One region of the Shinella sp. 1A1 genome, then DNA from elsewhere that is predicted to be linked to it. Evidence: predicted binding sites of a transcription regulator. Region 1 holds the regulator's gene; the other holds the start of a gene.

Evidence for each region. The regulator LexA, encoded in region 1, represses DNA repair genes until DNA is damaged. The targets are predictions, from matches to a motif close to TGTTCNNNNTGTGTTCNG.
Region 2: dnaE (DNA polymerase III subunit alpha) is a predicted target of LexA. The motif match lies at 3,065-3,082, and genes of this name have one in related genera.

What each region holds. Positions count from the first base shown of each region.
Region 1 is NZ_AP039671.1:1,596,591-1,604,358, forward strand. Features, by position in the region: gene trpC (indole-3-glycerol phosphate synthase TrpC) at 1-734, shown strand, start outside; gene moaC (cyclic pyranopterin monophosphate synthase MoaC) at 734-1,228, shown strand; gene ACZ48C_RS08080 (molybdopterin molybdotransferase MoeA) at 1,228-2,451, shown strand; gene lexA (transcriptional repressor LexA) at 2,545-3,270, shown strand; gene ACZ48C_RS08090 (ComEC/Rec2 family competence protein) at 3,251-5,722, opposite strand; gene gltA (citrate synthase) at 6,029-7,318, shown strand; gene lpxB (lipid-A-disaccharide synthase) at 7,350-7,768, opposite strand, start outside.
Region 2 is NZ_AP039671.1:1,176,692-1,184,459, forward strand. Features, by position in the region: gene proS (proline--tRNA ligase) at 1-212, shown strand, start outside; gene ACZ48C_RS05895 (lipoprotein-releasing ABC transporter permease subunit) at 240-1,547, shown strand; gene ACZ48C_RS05900 (ABC transporter ATP-binding protein) at 1,559-2,245, shown strand; gene ACZ48C_RS05905 (hypothetical protein) at 2,252-2,842, opposite strand; gene dnaE (DNA polymerase III subunit alpha) at 3,319-6,813, shown strand; gene ACZ48C_RS05915 (LysR substrate-binding domain-containing protein) at 6,850-7,698, opposite strand.

The DNA.
Region 1 (7,768 bases):
TTCGCGCCCGCATCCGCGACCAGGAGCCGCCGCGCGGCTTCTTCGCCAGCCTCAGGGACCGGAAGGCGGAAGGCCGCTTCGGCCTCATCGCCGAGATCAAGAAGGCAAGCCCCTCCAAGGGCCTCATCCGGCCGGATTTCGATCCGCCGGCGCTCGCCAGGGCATACGAGGCGGGCGGCGCGGCCTGTCTCTCCGTGCTCACCGACACGCCAAGCTTTGAGGGCGCCCCGGAATTCCTGACGGCCGCCCGCCAGGCCTGCGCCCTGCCGGCGCTGCGCAAGGATTTCATGTTCGACAGCTACCAGGTGCTGGAAGCGCGCGCCTGGGGCGCGGACTGCATCCTCATCATCATGGCCTCGCTCAGCGACGATGCCGCGAAGATGCTGGAGGACGCCGCCTTCTCGCTCGGCATGGACGTCCTGATCGAGGTGCATGACGAAGCGGAGATGGAGCGCGCGCTGAAGCTGAAGTCCAAGCTCGTCGGCGTCAACAACCGGAACCTGCGCACCTTCGAGGTGGATCTCGCCGTTTCGGAGAAACTCGCCGGCATGGTGCCGGACGACCGGCTGCTCGTCGGCGAAAGCGGCATATTCACCCATGCCGATTGCGAACGCCTCGGCAAGGTCGGCATCTCCACCTTCCTCGTCGGCGAAAGCCTGATGCGCAAGGACGACGTGACCGCCGCCACCCGCGAGTTGCTGACCGGCAAGGCCGGCATGCTGGCGGCCGAATGATGGCCGGGGACGGCCGGACGCTCACCCATATCGACGCCTCCGGCGAGGCCAACATGGTGGATGTCGGCGACAAGGCCGAGACGGTGCGCGTCGCCGTCGCCGAAGGCTTCGTGCGCATGGCGCCGGCCACCCTCGACCTCATCCTCAAGGGTGACGCGAAGAAGGGCGACGTTATCGGCACGGCGCGCCTTGCCGGCATCATGGCCGCCAAGCAGACGTCGAACCTCATTCCCCTCTGCCACCCGCTGATGCTGACAAAGGTCGCCGTGGACATTCGCGAGGACCGCACGCTGCCGGGCCTGCGCGTCGAGGCCATGGCGAAGCTTACCGGCCGCACGGGTGTCGAGATGGAGGCGCTGACGGCCGTCAGCGTCGCCTGCCTCACCATCTACGACATGGCCAAGGCCGCCGACCGGGAGATGGAGATCGGCGGCGTGCGCCTGCGCGAAAAATCCGGCGGGCGCTCGGGCGATTACAAACGCGGAGACGCCTGATGTCCCTCCTGCCCGTTTCCGATGCCCTCGACCGCCTGCTTTCCGCGGCAAGGCCCGTGCAACGGACGAAGACGGTGCGCCTGCACGAGGCTGCGGGCCGTGTGCTCGCCGAGGATGTCGCCGCCCGCCTCACCCAACCACCCTTCGACAATTCCGCCATGGACGGCTATGCCGTCCGCCATGAGGACATCGCGGAACTCGGTTCCGTCCTCAAGGTCGTCGGCACCTCCGCCGCCGGCCATGCCTTCGAGGGGACGGCAGGTCCGGGCGAGGCCGTGCGCATCTTCACCGGCGCGCCCTTGCCCGCCTTCGCCGACACGGTTCTCCTGCAGGAAGACGCGGAACGGCTGGAAGACGGCCGTATCCGCACCACCTTCCTCACGCCGAAGGGCCGCCACATCCGTCCGCGGGGCCAGGATTTCTTCGAGGGCGATATCGTGCTGCGCGCCGGCGGCGTGCTCGATCCCGGCCGCCTGACCGTCGCCGCCGCGATGAACCATGCAACGCTCGCCGTCTATGCCCGCCCGCGCATCGCGGTCCTGGCGACCGGCGACGAGCTCGTGCCGCCCGGCGCATCCCCCGGCGCAAGCCAGATCATCGCCTCCAACACCTATGGCGTCTCGGCCATCGCCCGCGAGGCCGGCGCGGAGATCATCGATCTCGGCATCGTTGGCGACGACAAGCAGGCTATCCTCGAAGCGGTGCGCAATGCCCTGTCGCTCGACATCGACGTGCTGGTGACGCTGGGCGGTGCCTCCGTCGGCGATTTCGACCTCGTCCAGCCGGTGCTCGGCGAGGCCGGCATGGAGCTCGACTTCTGGCGCATCGCCATGCGGCCCGGAAAGCCGCTGATGGTCGGCCGGCTCGGCCCGGTCCAGTTCGTCGGACTGCCCGGCAATCCCGTCTCCAGCATGGTCTGCTCGCTGCTCTTCCTGGAGCCGCTGGTCCGCCGCCTCGCCCACCTGCCGCCGAAGAGCCGCCTGCACAAGGCGATCGCCGCCGTGCCGCTCCGCGAGAACGACCACCGGCAGGACTATGTCCGCGCCCGCATCGCCCGCGGCCCGGCCGGCGAACTCCTCGTCACGCCCTTCGACAAGCAGGATTCCTCGATGATGAAGATCTTCGCCGAATCCGAGGGGCTGCTGATCCGTGCGCCGCACGCGCCCGCCGCGGACGCCGGCACCCCCTGCGACGTCCTTCTCCTGCGCGAGCCTGCCGCCTGAGCGGCATTATTGTTTCAGCGGCCCCTTGCGGAACACATATGGAACAGATAGTGTCTGTTCTGGATTTGTTTCACGATTCTCGATGGGGATGCCATGCTGACGCGCAAACAACAGGAACTCCTGCTGTTCATCCATGAGCGTATGAAGGAATCGGGCATTCCGCCGTCCTTCGACGAGATGAAGGATGCGCTGGACCTTGCTTCCAAGTCCGGCATCCACCGTCTCATCACGGCGCTTGAGGAGCGCGGCTTCATCCGCCGCCTGCCGAACCGGGCGCGCGCGCTCGAGGTCATCAAGCTGCCGGAAGCCTATTCGCCGAGCCTCCAGCCCCGGCGCGGCTTTTCCCCCGCCGTCATCGAGGGCAGCCGCGGCAAGCAGCCCGCGCCGGCCGCCGCCCCGCCACAGCGCACCGCGCCGCAAGCCGATATGGCCTCTTCCGTCTCGGTGCCCGTCATGGGCCGCATCGCCGCCGGCGTGCCGATCTCCGCCATCCAGAACAACACGCATGACGTCACCGTCCCGGCCGAGATGATCGGCAGCGGCGATCACTATGCGCTGGAGGTGAAGGGCGATTCGATGATCGAGGCAGGCATCCTCGACGGCGACACGGTCATCATCCGCAGCACCACCAGCGCCAATCCGGGCGAGATCATCGTGGCGCTGGTCGACGACGAGGAGGCGACGTTGAAGCGCTTCCGCCGCAAGGGCGCCTCCATCGCGCTCGAAGCCGCCAATCCCGCCTACGAGACCCGCATCTTCGGCCCCGACCGCGTCAAGGTCCAGGGCAAGCTGGTCGGCCTTATTCGCCGCTATCACTGAGCGGCGTGTCCGTTTCGAAACGGTCGGTGCGCCAGTCGTAGGTGCGGTGCCGGGACCAGGGGCGGTCGAGCGTTTCGACGGCTCCCGTGAACTCCGCATCGCCGAGCGCCTGGGAGACGGAATCCGTCGCCGGCCTGATTTCGAGGGCACCGGTCCTTCTCAGGTGCCGCGCGGTGACGAGCCTTGCGCCGGAGCGACAGGCATCGAGCCGGAGGGCGAAGGGCACGACGACGAGGTCGGCCCCGTCGCAGGCAAGGCCCAGGAAAGCGGTGTCCTCCAGCGTGACGATCCGCCAGCCGCTCGGTGAGACGGCGGCGCAGAAAGCCTTCCTTTCGCAGACGAAGCCGTTTTTCCGTTCGGCTGTCTCCAGCGCCGCGATCAGGGCGGCTTCCGCCTTCCCGCGGTCGGCCTTCCGGCGCGGGCGCTTTTGTGGTGACGTATCGGCCGGTTCTTCTTTCACCTGTTCGATCGTCAGGCCGGCCGTCGTCCGCATGTCCGGCTTCACGAGCTCGCCGAGCCGGAGTGCCCTTCGCCACTGGTCGTAGATGAAGCCCGGCGGGCGCGTGCGGTTCGCCGCCACCTTGCCGTCACTGAGGAAGGCGACGAGACGGCCGTCCTCCGATACCAGCACCTCCGGGTGCTGGCGTCCCTCCGGCCAGCAGGCGACGCCGATCCCGATGAGGACGAGCGCCGTTCCGGCATGGCGCAGCCGCGTGCGCAGGATGCAGAGCAGGCCGCCGCCGACACCGATCAGCAGGAAGGCGAGCGGCGGGATGCGGCCGATGACGATCTCCCCTTCCCAGCCGGCCACCCATTTCGACAGCGCGATCATCCAGTCGATGCCCTTGCCCATGATGGCGAAGGGAATGGCGTCGAGCCCGAAGGGCATGAGCAGCACCGCCATCATGCCGAACGGCATGACGATGGCGCTGATCACCGGCATGGCGAGCAGGTTTCCGGCCAGCCCGTAGGCGGGAATGCGATGGAAATGACCGATGGAATAGATCAGCGTGGAAAGGCTGCCGATCATCGAGGAGAGAAGCAGCCCGCCGAGGAAACGCCCGACCGAACCGCCGAAGAGCTGGAACGGCCTTCCCCGGCTCTCACGCCGGACCGGTCGCTCGCGCCAGGACGCATAGCCCGCGACGAGGCCGAGCGTTGCCGCATAGGACATCTGGAAACCCGGATTGGTGACGGCCGAGGGCGTCACCGCCAGGATGAGGATCGCCGAGATCGCCACATTGCGCAGGCTGATCGCCGAGCGGCCGAAAAGCACGGCGATGAGCATCACGCAGATCATGATCCACGAGCGAACCGCCGAGATGGCGCCGCCGGAGACGAGGATATAGAGCGTCACCATGACAAGCGCCCCGACGGCGGCGATCTTCTTTGCCGGATAGCGCTCGGCAAAGCCCGGAACGAGCGCCATCGCCATGCGCGCGCCGACGAGGAAGGTGCCAGCCGCGAGCACCATGTTGAGGCCGGAAATGGCGAGCACATGGGCAAGCCCGGCCTGCCGCAGCGCCTCCACCGTATCCGGGCTGATCGCCCGCTGCTCGGCCGTCACCAGCGCCGCGGCGATCGCCCCCGCGTCGCCGCCGATGCGGCCCCGAATGTGCTCGGTCAGGTTGTCCCGCCAGATCGCGATCTCCTGCAGGATCCTGACGTCCCATCCGGCCTCGCCGCCCGCCACGGCGACCGGCGCGCGATAGAAATAGCCGACGGCGCCGTTGCCGGCGAAATAGGCATCGAAGGCGAAATCGTTGAGGCCAACAAGCGCCGGCCCCGACGGAGGGCTGATGCGCCCCCGCCCCTCGATGCCGCTGCCGATCGGGACCGGTGCATGCTTCATCCGCGCCAGCATGGTCACGACGCCGGGCGCGCGCTTCAACGCCGGATCGCGGGTGGCTTCGACCGCGATGCGATAGCGGATCGCGCCGCGCTCGTCGCTCTCGCGCGACAGCACCCGGCCGACGACGTCCGTCGTCACCGGCGCATCCAGCATGACGGTGTCGAGCCGGGCGCTTTCGATGGCCGCGAAGAGCATGCCTGCGGGGATGAGGAAGGCGGCCGCGGCGGCGAGCGCCGCCCAATCCTCCCGATGCCGCAGTCGCCAGGCGGGCCAGATCGTGACGCAGGCCGAAAGGACCATGGCATGCAGCGGCGGATCGGCGGCGGCCACATACCAGAGCGCCGCCCCTATCCCGAGAAAGACGGGAACGAAGAGGAAGAAGTGCCCATAGGCCCGCTCGGTGGCGAAGGCTTCCGTGACGGCCCGCTCGCCGCCCAGTTCCACCAGAAACCGGTGCATCTTCCGGAAGAAGGAAGCAAGCCGCAGACGAAGGCGTGGCCTTTCCGCCACCGGTACCGGCAAGGCGCCGTCGTCGATGGCCATGCGAAAGGCGTAGGCCTCCGGCGTCTCCTTCCGTTCCGCGACTTTCCCCTCGGCCATGGCATCGGCCCCGCTTCCCCTGGCCCATCATGCAATCGAACAGGGAAATCTTCAATCGGCAGTAGGCTTGCCAAATGCTAAGCAAGACAGAAAGGATGCCCCCTCCATAATCTGAAAAGCACCCTCAAAAGTTGCTTGCAACTTCATGGAAAGGGTAGATATTGCGTTGCCGGAAAGCCTGTTTCCGCAATGCACAATTTGCCTTTCGTCGTGCTTGGCAGAGGCGGTGGAATGGGCTAGCAAAACGAGCATGTTCATGGGTCGGCACGGACCTCGTGCCACCATTGGAAACAACGGAGGATCGTTATGACAGGAACAAGCGCGGATGTATCGGTCGGTGGCAAGTCAGTTGAGTTGCCCACCCGATCCGGTACGATCGGCCCCGATGTGATCGACATCGGCACGCTGTACAAGAATACCGGTACCTTCACCTACGACCCCGGCTTCACTTCCACCGCATCCTGCGAATCGAAGATCACCTATATCGACGGTGACGAAGGCGTGCTGCTGCACCGCGGCTACCCGATCGAGCAACTCGCCGAGCACGGCGACTTTCTCGAAGTCTGCTACCTGCTGCTCTACGGCGAACTGCCGACCAAGGCGCAGAAGGACGATTTCGACTATCGCGTCACGCACCACACCATGGTGCACGAGCAGATGTCGAAGTTCTTCACCGGCTTCCGCCGTGATGCCCACCCGATGGCCGTCATGTGCGGCGTCGTCGGCGCGCTCTCGGCCTTCTACCACGACTCGACCGACATCACCGATCCGCACCAGCGCATGGTCGCTTCGCTGCGCATGATCGCCAAGATGCCGACCATCGCCGCCATGGCCTTCAAGTACCATATCGGCCAGCCCTTCGTTTACCCGAAGAACGACCTCGATTATGCGTCGAACTTCCTGCGCATGTGCTTTGCCGTTCCGTGCGAGGAATACACCGCGAACCCGGTTCTCTCGCGCGCGATGGACCGCATCTTCATCCTGCACGCCGACCACGAGCAGAACGCCTCGACCTCGACCGTTCGCCTCGCCGGCTCTTCGGGCGCCAATCCCTTCGCCTGTATCGCGGCCGGCATCGCCTGCCTCTGGGGCCCGGCCCATGGCGGCGCGAACGAAGCGGCGCTCAACATGCTGGCCGAAATCGGCTCCGTGGATCGCATCCCGGAATATATCGCCAAGGCCAAGGACAAGAACGACCCGTTCCGCCTGATGGGCTTCGGCCACCGCGTCTACAAGAACTACGACCCGCGCGCCCGCATCATGCAGAAGACGACGCACGAGGTTCTCGGCGAGCTCGGCATCAAGGACGACCCGATGCTGGAAGTCGCGATGGAACTCGAGCGCATCGCGCTGACGGACGACTACTTCGTCGAGAAGAAGCTCTATCCGAACATCGACTTCTATTCCGGCATCACGCTGAAGGCGCTCGGCTTCCCCACCACCATGTTCACGGTGCTCTTCGCCCTCGCCCGCACGGTCGGCTGGATCGCCCAGTGGAACGAGATGATCGAGGACCCGGAACAGCGCATCGGCCGTCCGCGCCAGCTCTATATCGGCGAACCCAAGCGCGACTACGTGCCGGTCTCCAAGCGCTGATCGCAGCGAAAGCCAGACAAAAAAAGCCCGGTCAGTTTCGACCGGGCTTTTTTGTTGCGAGAAGATCGAGGATCACCGCCGCTCCGGTCTCTCCGGGCGGCCGCTCCGTCTGCATGCGCGCGTGGACGAGGTCGTAGCCCTCCAGCATGGCGCGCCGCTCCGTCGTGTCGGCCGAAAGCCGCTCGAACCAGCGCGTCAGGACGCCGGGGCGCACCTGCTCGTTGAGATATTCCGGCACGACGGCATAGTCGGCGATGAGGTTGGGAATGGCGGCCGTCCAGACCTTCACCCTGCGCAGGAAGATATTGGCGATCCAGTCGAAGCGGTAGGTGGAGACGACCGGCACGCGGGCGAGCGCGAGCTCCAGGATGACCGTTCCCGACGCGGCGATCGCCGCATCGGCGTCGGCGAAGGCCTGCCACTTCTCTTCCGTGGTGATGGTGATCTGCG
Region 2 (7,768 bases), 420 kb from region 1:
TGAACGCCGGTGTCGACGTGCTCTACGACGACAAGGACGAGCGCGCGGGCGCCAAGTTCGCCACCGCAGACCTCATCGGCGCGCCGGTGCAGGTCATTGCCGGCCCGCGCGGCGTAGCGAACGGCGAGGTCGAGATCAAGGATCGCAAGACCGGCGAACGCGAGACGCTGACCATCGAGGCAGCCATCAATCGCCTGACGTCCGGCAATTGATGCGGACCGGCGGCAACGGGAGGTAACATGGCTGACGCAGCGAGCGGCGCGCCCGCAACCGAGGCTCAGGTCTTCAGGAAAAACCGCCCGTTCTCCGCTTTCGAGCGGATGGTCGCCTGGCGCTACCTGCGCTCGCGACGCAAGGAAGCCTTCATCTCGGTGATCGCCGGCTTCTCGTTCATCGGCATCATGCTCGGCGTCGCCACCCTCATCATCGTCATGGCGGTGATGAACGGCTTCCGCACCGAGCTGATTTCGCGCATCCTCGGCATCAACGGCCATATGATCGTCCAGCCGATCGACAGCCCGCTGAACGACTATGCCGCACTGGCCGACCGCTTTTCCGCCGTACCGGGCGTGACGATGGCGATCCCGCTCGTCGAAGGCCAGACGCTGGCCTCCGGCACGGCGGGGGCGGGCACCGGCGCACTGGTGCGCGGCGTGCGCGCCGACGACCTTGCGAAGATGAAGGCCGTCTCCGACCATATCAAGGAAGGCGACCTCGTCGGCTTTGCCGCCGGCAGCGGCGTTGCCATCGGCGCGCGCATGGCCGAGCAGCTCGGCCTCAGCGCCGGCGGCCAGATCACGCTCGTCGCGCCCGAGGGCGACGTCACGCCGCTCGGCGTGAACCCGCGCGTCAAGACCTATACCGTCTCCGCCATCTTCGAGATCGGCATGTCGGAATACGACGCCTCGATCATCTACATGCCGCTGGAGGAAGCGCAGCTCTACTTCAATTCCGAAGGCATCGTGCAGTCGATCGAGCTCTTCGTCTCCAACCCGGATGCCGTCGACCAGCTCCGCCAGCCGCTGGAGGCCGCCGCCGGGCGGCAAATCTTCATCACCGACTGGCGACAGCGCAATCGCACCTTCTTTTCGGCGCTGGAGGTCGAGCGCAACGTCATGTTCATGATCCTGACGCTGATCGTGCTCGTCGCCGCGCTCAACATCATCTCCGGCCTCATCATGCTGGTGAAGGACAAAGGCAGCGACATCGCGATCCTGCGCACCATGGGCGCGACATCCGGCGCCATCATGCGCATCTTCTTCATGACGGGGGCGGCCATCGGCACGGTCGGCACGTTTGCCGGCGTCCTGCTCGGCGTCGTCGTCTGCCTCAATGTCGAATCCATCCGCCAGTTCTTCTCGTGGATTTCGGGCACGACGCTGTTCAACCCGGAACTCTATTTCCTCAGCCAGCTGCCGGCCGACATGAATGCCGGCGAGACCGTTTCGGTCGTCGTCATGGCGCTGGCGCTCTCGTTCCTCGCGACGATCTTCCCCGCCTGGCGCGCCTCCAAGCTCGATCCGGTCCAGGCCCTTCGGTACGAATAGGAACAGAACGCATGAACGCGCGCGTGGCTTTGGAACTCAAGGGCATCGAACGGCACTACGGCCAGGGCGAGACCGTGCTGACCATCCTCAAGGGGGCGGACTTCACGCTGCGGAGCGGCGAGACGGTCGCGCTCGTCGCCCCGTCGGGCACCGGCAAGTCGACCCTGCTCCACATCGCCGGCCTTCTCGAAAGGCCCGATGTGGGCGAGGTCCTCGTCAACGGCCATTCCTGCGCCGAGCTTTCCGACGACCAGCGCACGGCGATCCGCCGCGGCGAGATCGGCTTCGTCTACCAGTTCCACCATCTGCTGCCGGAATTTACGGCGCTCGAGAACATTATGATGCCGCAGCTGATCGGCGGTCTCTCCAAGGCGGAGGCGCGCGAGCGCGCCGCCCAGCTTCTCGACTACATGCGCATCGGTCATCGCGCCGACCATCGCCCGTCCGAGCTTTCCGGCGGCGAGCAGCAGCGCGTGGCCATTGCAAGGGCCGTCGCCAATGCTCCGCTCGTCCTTCTCGCCGACGAGCCGACCGGCAACCTCGACCCGGAGACCGCCGGCTATGTCTTCGAGGCGCTGGAAGCGCTCGCCCGCCAGTCGGGCCTTGCCGCGTTGATCGCCACCCACAATCACGAACTGGCCGGCCTCATGGACCGCCGGGTGACGATCGAGGACGGCCTCGTGCGCGAACTGGCCTGACGGCTGTCAGTCCAGCCCGCAGATCGAACGGCCGATCTCGTCCTTCCAGTCCTTCAAAAGCACGAACTGCGCCTTGCCGGCCACCGGCTGGCCATTGCTCTTGCCCTTGCCGGTCAGGACGTTGAGGTCGCACTCGTTCGTGCTGTTCTCGGCGCCTTCCTCCGCGATCGTGTCGTAGGAGGAGAAGGTGTAGCCCGCGACGATGAAGTCGAAATTGCGATAGGCGATGGTGAGCGTCTGGCGCCAGCGGTCGCGGCCGACCGCGTCGTTCTTCGTCGTCAGCGTGAAGGAGCCGTTGGCAAGCGCCGTCAGCTCCGGCTCCTGACCGTAAAGGGTCAAGTTGCCCCAGACGGAATTGGGCAGCGACAGGACCGGCGTCAGGCGCCCCTCCGTCTTCTTTGCGAGCCAGACATAAAGCCCGTTGTCGTCGCCGCCGTCGTCTCCGGGCGTCGCCACCACGGCAAGATCCTGCGCACCATCCTTGTCCCAGTCGCCGCTCGCCATGGCGATGATACGACCGGCCGGAAAATCCGCGGCCGCAACGGCGGCGGGCAGTGTGACCGAGAGAAGTAGGGCGGCAATCCAGGGCTTCATCATGTTTCCTCCATTCGTGGAGGCGACCATAAAGCACGCCGCGAAAGCATGCAGCCGATTTGCGCTCGCCCTATGGGAGAAATCAACAGGAAGTCGCCGCCGCCGGCCGACGTCTGACAGAGCCCTGAAACCCTCTCTTTCGCCATGCGCGGGCTGGGCCCCGGCATTCACAGATTTCCTCGGCCGGAAGGTTTTTCCGGGTGCCTGTGGAAAACCGGTTGACGCATGAACAAAAATAGAACAAACTAAAAACATAAAGGGAAAGGAAGCCAAAATGACCGATTTTCTTCGTGATCTTGCTGCATTCGCCTCCATGGCAATGTTCGTCGCCAGCTTCTCCGTCATTCTTTTCGGCATCTGACGGCGGGCCTTCCGCCATGTGTGCCCGGCGTGGAAACCGGGCGCAAAGCCAAGAACCGTCTGGACGAGACGGGGTCGAATCCGCTTAAGCTTCCCGTCTGACTGAAAGGACGATTGCGATGGCGGACGAGACACCCAGAACGGACGACGGGAAGATCGCGGAGACGCCGCAATTCGTGCATCTGCGCGTGCATTCGGCCTTCTCGCTGCTGGAAGGCGCCCTGCCGATCAAGAAGATCATCGGCAAGGCGACCTCCGACCAGCAACCGGCGATCGCCATCACCGACACGAACAATCTTTTCGCCGCACTCGAATTCTCGCAGAAGGCGGTCGGCGAGGGCATCCAGCCGCTGATCGGCTGCCAGCTCTCCATCGACATGGAAGACGAAGGCGAGGGGGAGCGACGCGGCCCGCAGGCGCATCTCCAGAAGCTGCCGTCCATCGTGGTGCTGGCGGCGAGCGATGCCGGTTATGCGCGCCTCGTCGACCTCGTCAGCCGCGCCTATCTCGGCGGTGAGGGCAACCAGGCGATCCACATCGCCTATCGCTGGCTGGAAGAGGGGACGGAGGGGCTGATCGCCCTTACCGGGGCGCGGGGCGGCCCAGTTGACATGGCTTACCTCGCCGGCCAGCCTGCTGTCGCAGAAGCCCGTCTCGATTCGCTGAAGCGCGTCTTCGGCGACCGGCTCTATATCGAGTTGCAGCGTCACGGGCGCTACGACAGGCAGCACGAGCGGCGCATGGTCGAGCTTGCCTATGCGCGGGACGTGCCGCTGGTTGCGACCAACGAGCCCTTCTTCCCGGCGCCTGACGATTACGATGCCCACGATGCGCTCATGGCCGTGGCGCACAACGCCATGGTGTCGGACGACAACCGCTTCCGCCTGTCGCCGGACCATTACCTCAAGAGCCGCAAGGACATGGCGACGCTCTTCGCCGACCTGCCGGAAGCGCTGGAGAACACGGTGGAGATCGCCCGGCGCTGCTCCTTCGTGCTGAAGACGCGCGGGCCGATCCTGCCGCGCTTCACCGGCGCGACGGCGGACCCGGAGGAGGCCGAGCGCGCCGAGGCGGCGGAACTGCGCCGGCAGGCCGTGGAGGGTCTGGAGAGCCGCATGGCGCTGCTCGGCCTGACGCCCGGCTATAGCGAGGAGGATTATCGCGAGCGGCTGGATTTCGAGCTCGGCGTCATCGAGCGCATGAAGTTCCCCGGCTACTTCCTCATCGTTGCCGACTTCATCAAATGGGCCAAGCAGCACAACATCCCCGTCGGGCCGGGCCGCGGCTCCGGCGCGGGCTCGCTCGTCGCCTATGCGCTGACCATCACCGACGTCGATCCCCTGCGCTTCTCGCTGCTCTTCGAGCGCTTCCTCAACCCGGAACGTGTCTCGATGCCCGACTTCGACATCGACTTCTGCCAGGACCGCCGCGAAGAGGTGATCCGCTACGTGCAGCAGAAATACGGGCGCGAGCAGGTGGCGCAGATCATCACCTTCGGTTCGCTCCAGGCCCGCGCGGCGCTGCGCGACGTCGGCCGCGTGCTCGAAATGCCCTATGGCCAGGTCGACAAGATCTGCAAGCTCGTGCCGAACAATCCGGCCAATCCGACGCCGCTCTACAAGGCGATCGAGGAGGAGCCGAAGCTGCAGGAGGAGGCCGAGAAGGAGCCCGTCGTCGCGCGCCTGCTCGACATCGCCCAGAAGATCGAGGGCCTCTACCGCCACGCCTCGACCCACGCCGCCGGCATCGTGATCGGCGACCGGCCGCTGTCGCAGCTGGTGCCGATGTACCGCGATCCGCGCTCCGACATGCCGGTCACCCAGTTCAACATGAAATGGGTGGAGCAGGCCGGCCTCGTGAAGTTCGACTTCCTCGGCCTCAAGACGCTGACCGTCCTCAAGACCGCCGTCGATTTCATCCGCAAGCGCGGCATCGAGGTGAAGCTGGAAAGCCTGCCGCTCGACGATCCGCCGACCTACGAGATGCTCTCGCGCGGCGAGACGGTCGGCGTGTTCCAGGTGGAAAGCGCGGGCATGCGCAAGGCGCTGATCGGCATGCGGCCGGACTGCATCGAGGACATCATCGCTCTGGTGGCGCTCTACCGCCCCGGCCCGATGGAGAACATCCCGGTCTACAACGCCCGCAAGCACGGCGAGGAGGAGATCGAATCGATCCATCCGATGATCGACCATCTGCTGAAGGAAACGCAGGGCGTCATCGTCTACCAGGAACAGGTGATGCAGATCGCCCAGGTCCTGTCCGGCTACTCGCTCGGCGAGGCCGACCTCCTGCGCCGCGCCATGGGCAAGAAGATCAAGGAGGAGATGGACAAGCAGCGCGCCCGCTTCGTCGACGGTGCGGTGAAGAACGGCGTTTCCAAGCCGCAATCCGACCTGATCTTCGACCTGCTCGCCAAGTTCGCCAACTACGGCTTCAACAAGTCGCACGCCGCCGCCTATGCCATCGTCTCCTACCAGACGGCCTATCTGAAGGCGCATTACCCGGTCGAGTTCCTCGCCGCGTCGATGACCTACGATATGTCCAACACGGACAAGCTGAACGACTTCCGGCAGGATGCCGGGCGGCTCGGCATCGAGGTGGTCCCGCCCTCCGTCCAGACCTCCTTCGCCCATTTCGAGACCGGCGAGAGCCGCATCTATTATGCGCTCGCCGCGATCAAGGGCGTGGGCGAGGCGGCCGTGCAGCACATCGTCGAGGTGCGGGGCGACGCGCCCTTCAGGAGCCTTGAGGATTTCTGCGAGCGCATCGATCCGAAATTCGTCAATCGCCGCGTCTTCGAAAGCCTGATCGTCGCCGGCGCCTTCGATTGCTTCGGCCATGACCGCGCGGCCATGATCGCCGGCCTCGACCGTCTGCTCGGCGCCGCCCAGCGCGCGCAGGAGAACAAGACGAGCGGGCAGGGCGATATCTTCGGCATGGGCGCGGCGACGGGGCCGGAGGTCATCACGCTGCCCGCCTACACGCCTTGGCTGGCCTCGGAGAAGCTGCACCGCGAATTCCAGGTGCTCGGCTTCTACCTCTCCGCCCATCCGCTCGACACCTATGCGCCGATCCTCGCCAAGATGCGCGTGCAGACCTTCGGCGATTTCTCCGCCGCGGTGAAGCGCGGCGCCACAGCCGGCCGGCTCGCGGGCACGGTGACGTCGAAGCAGGAGCGCAAGACGCGCACCGGCAACAAGATGGGCATCGTCGCCTTCTCCGATTCCTCCGGCCAGTTCGAGGCGGTACTGTTCTCCGAAATGCTGAACCAGTATCGCGACCTGCTGGAGGCCGGCAAGTCGCTGGTCATGACGGTGCAGGCGGAAGAACGGCCGGAGGGCATCGGCCTGCGCATCCAGACGCTGCGCTCGCTGGAGGAGGAATCGCTCCAGACCCAGAAGGCGCTGCGCGTCTATGTCCGCGACAGCGGCCCGCTGCGCTCCATCGCCGCCCATCTCAACACGAAGGGCGACGGCCTCGTCTCCTTCATCGTCATCAAGGAAAGCGGCCAGCGCGAGATCGAGGTGGAGCTTAACGAACGCTTCCGCATCTCTCCCGAAATCGCCGCCGCCATGCGCTCGACGCCGGGCGTGCTGGATGTGGAACTCGTTTAAGGAGCGCCTCGGCGGGGCTGGCGGCGTTCGCCTGCCTTATGACAGGGCGCGGCGAAGAAAGTCGTTCAGGCGTTCCACCGCCGGGCTGCGTGATCGCGGGTTTCGCAGGATGCTGATTTCCAGCTCGTCGAGACGCGGCAAGCCCTCGTTGGCTCCGATAATGCGCAGGGAAGGCGGCACGCTGCACAGGGCCAGACCGGCGATGGCAAGGCCGGCCTGCACGACCGCGACAAGGCCCATCAGGCTGGCGCTCGAATAGGTGCACCGGTAGGCGCGGTCTCCTTCGGCGAGGGCTTTGAGGACGTTGATCCGCGCGGTGCAGCCGGGTTCGAACAGCGCGACAGGGAGCGGGTCGTCGTCCCAGGCGATATGGGATGGAGAGGCGACCCAGACGAAGGGCTCCCGCCTCAGGACCTCGACGGGTTGCTCGGCCAGGCGTGTGACGATGGCAAGGTCTATACGCGCGTCCTCTATCGCCTTCGTCAATGCGGTCGTGGGCTCGCACACGAGTTCGACCGTGACCCGCGGATGCTCCGCCGCAAACTGGGCCAGCACCGGCGGCAGCAGGAAGGCCGCGTAGTCGTCCGGAACGCCTAGCCGGACGCGGCCGCTCTCTTCCGGCCGCGTGACGCTTGCCCATGCCTCATCCGACAGCTTCAGGAGCCGCCGGGCATGGACCAGGAAATCCGAGCCGGCCGCGTTGGGAGTGACGGCCTTCGGGCCGCGCACCAGAAGCTGCTTGCCGACGGCCAGTTCCAGCCGCTGCATCTGCATGCTCACGGCCGACTGGCTGCGCCCGATCCGCGGAGCGGCATTGGAGAAGCTGCCCGTTTCGACGACGGCAACGAAGGTTCGCAGCAGATCGATATCCAGAGGGTTTGCCATGGTGCTATCAGCATAACGAATAGTGTTCTCCAAATCTATTCGTTTGATTGAATTGCGCCAAGCCGCAATA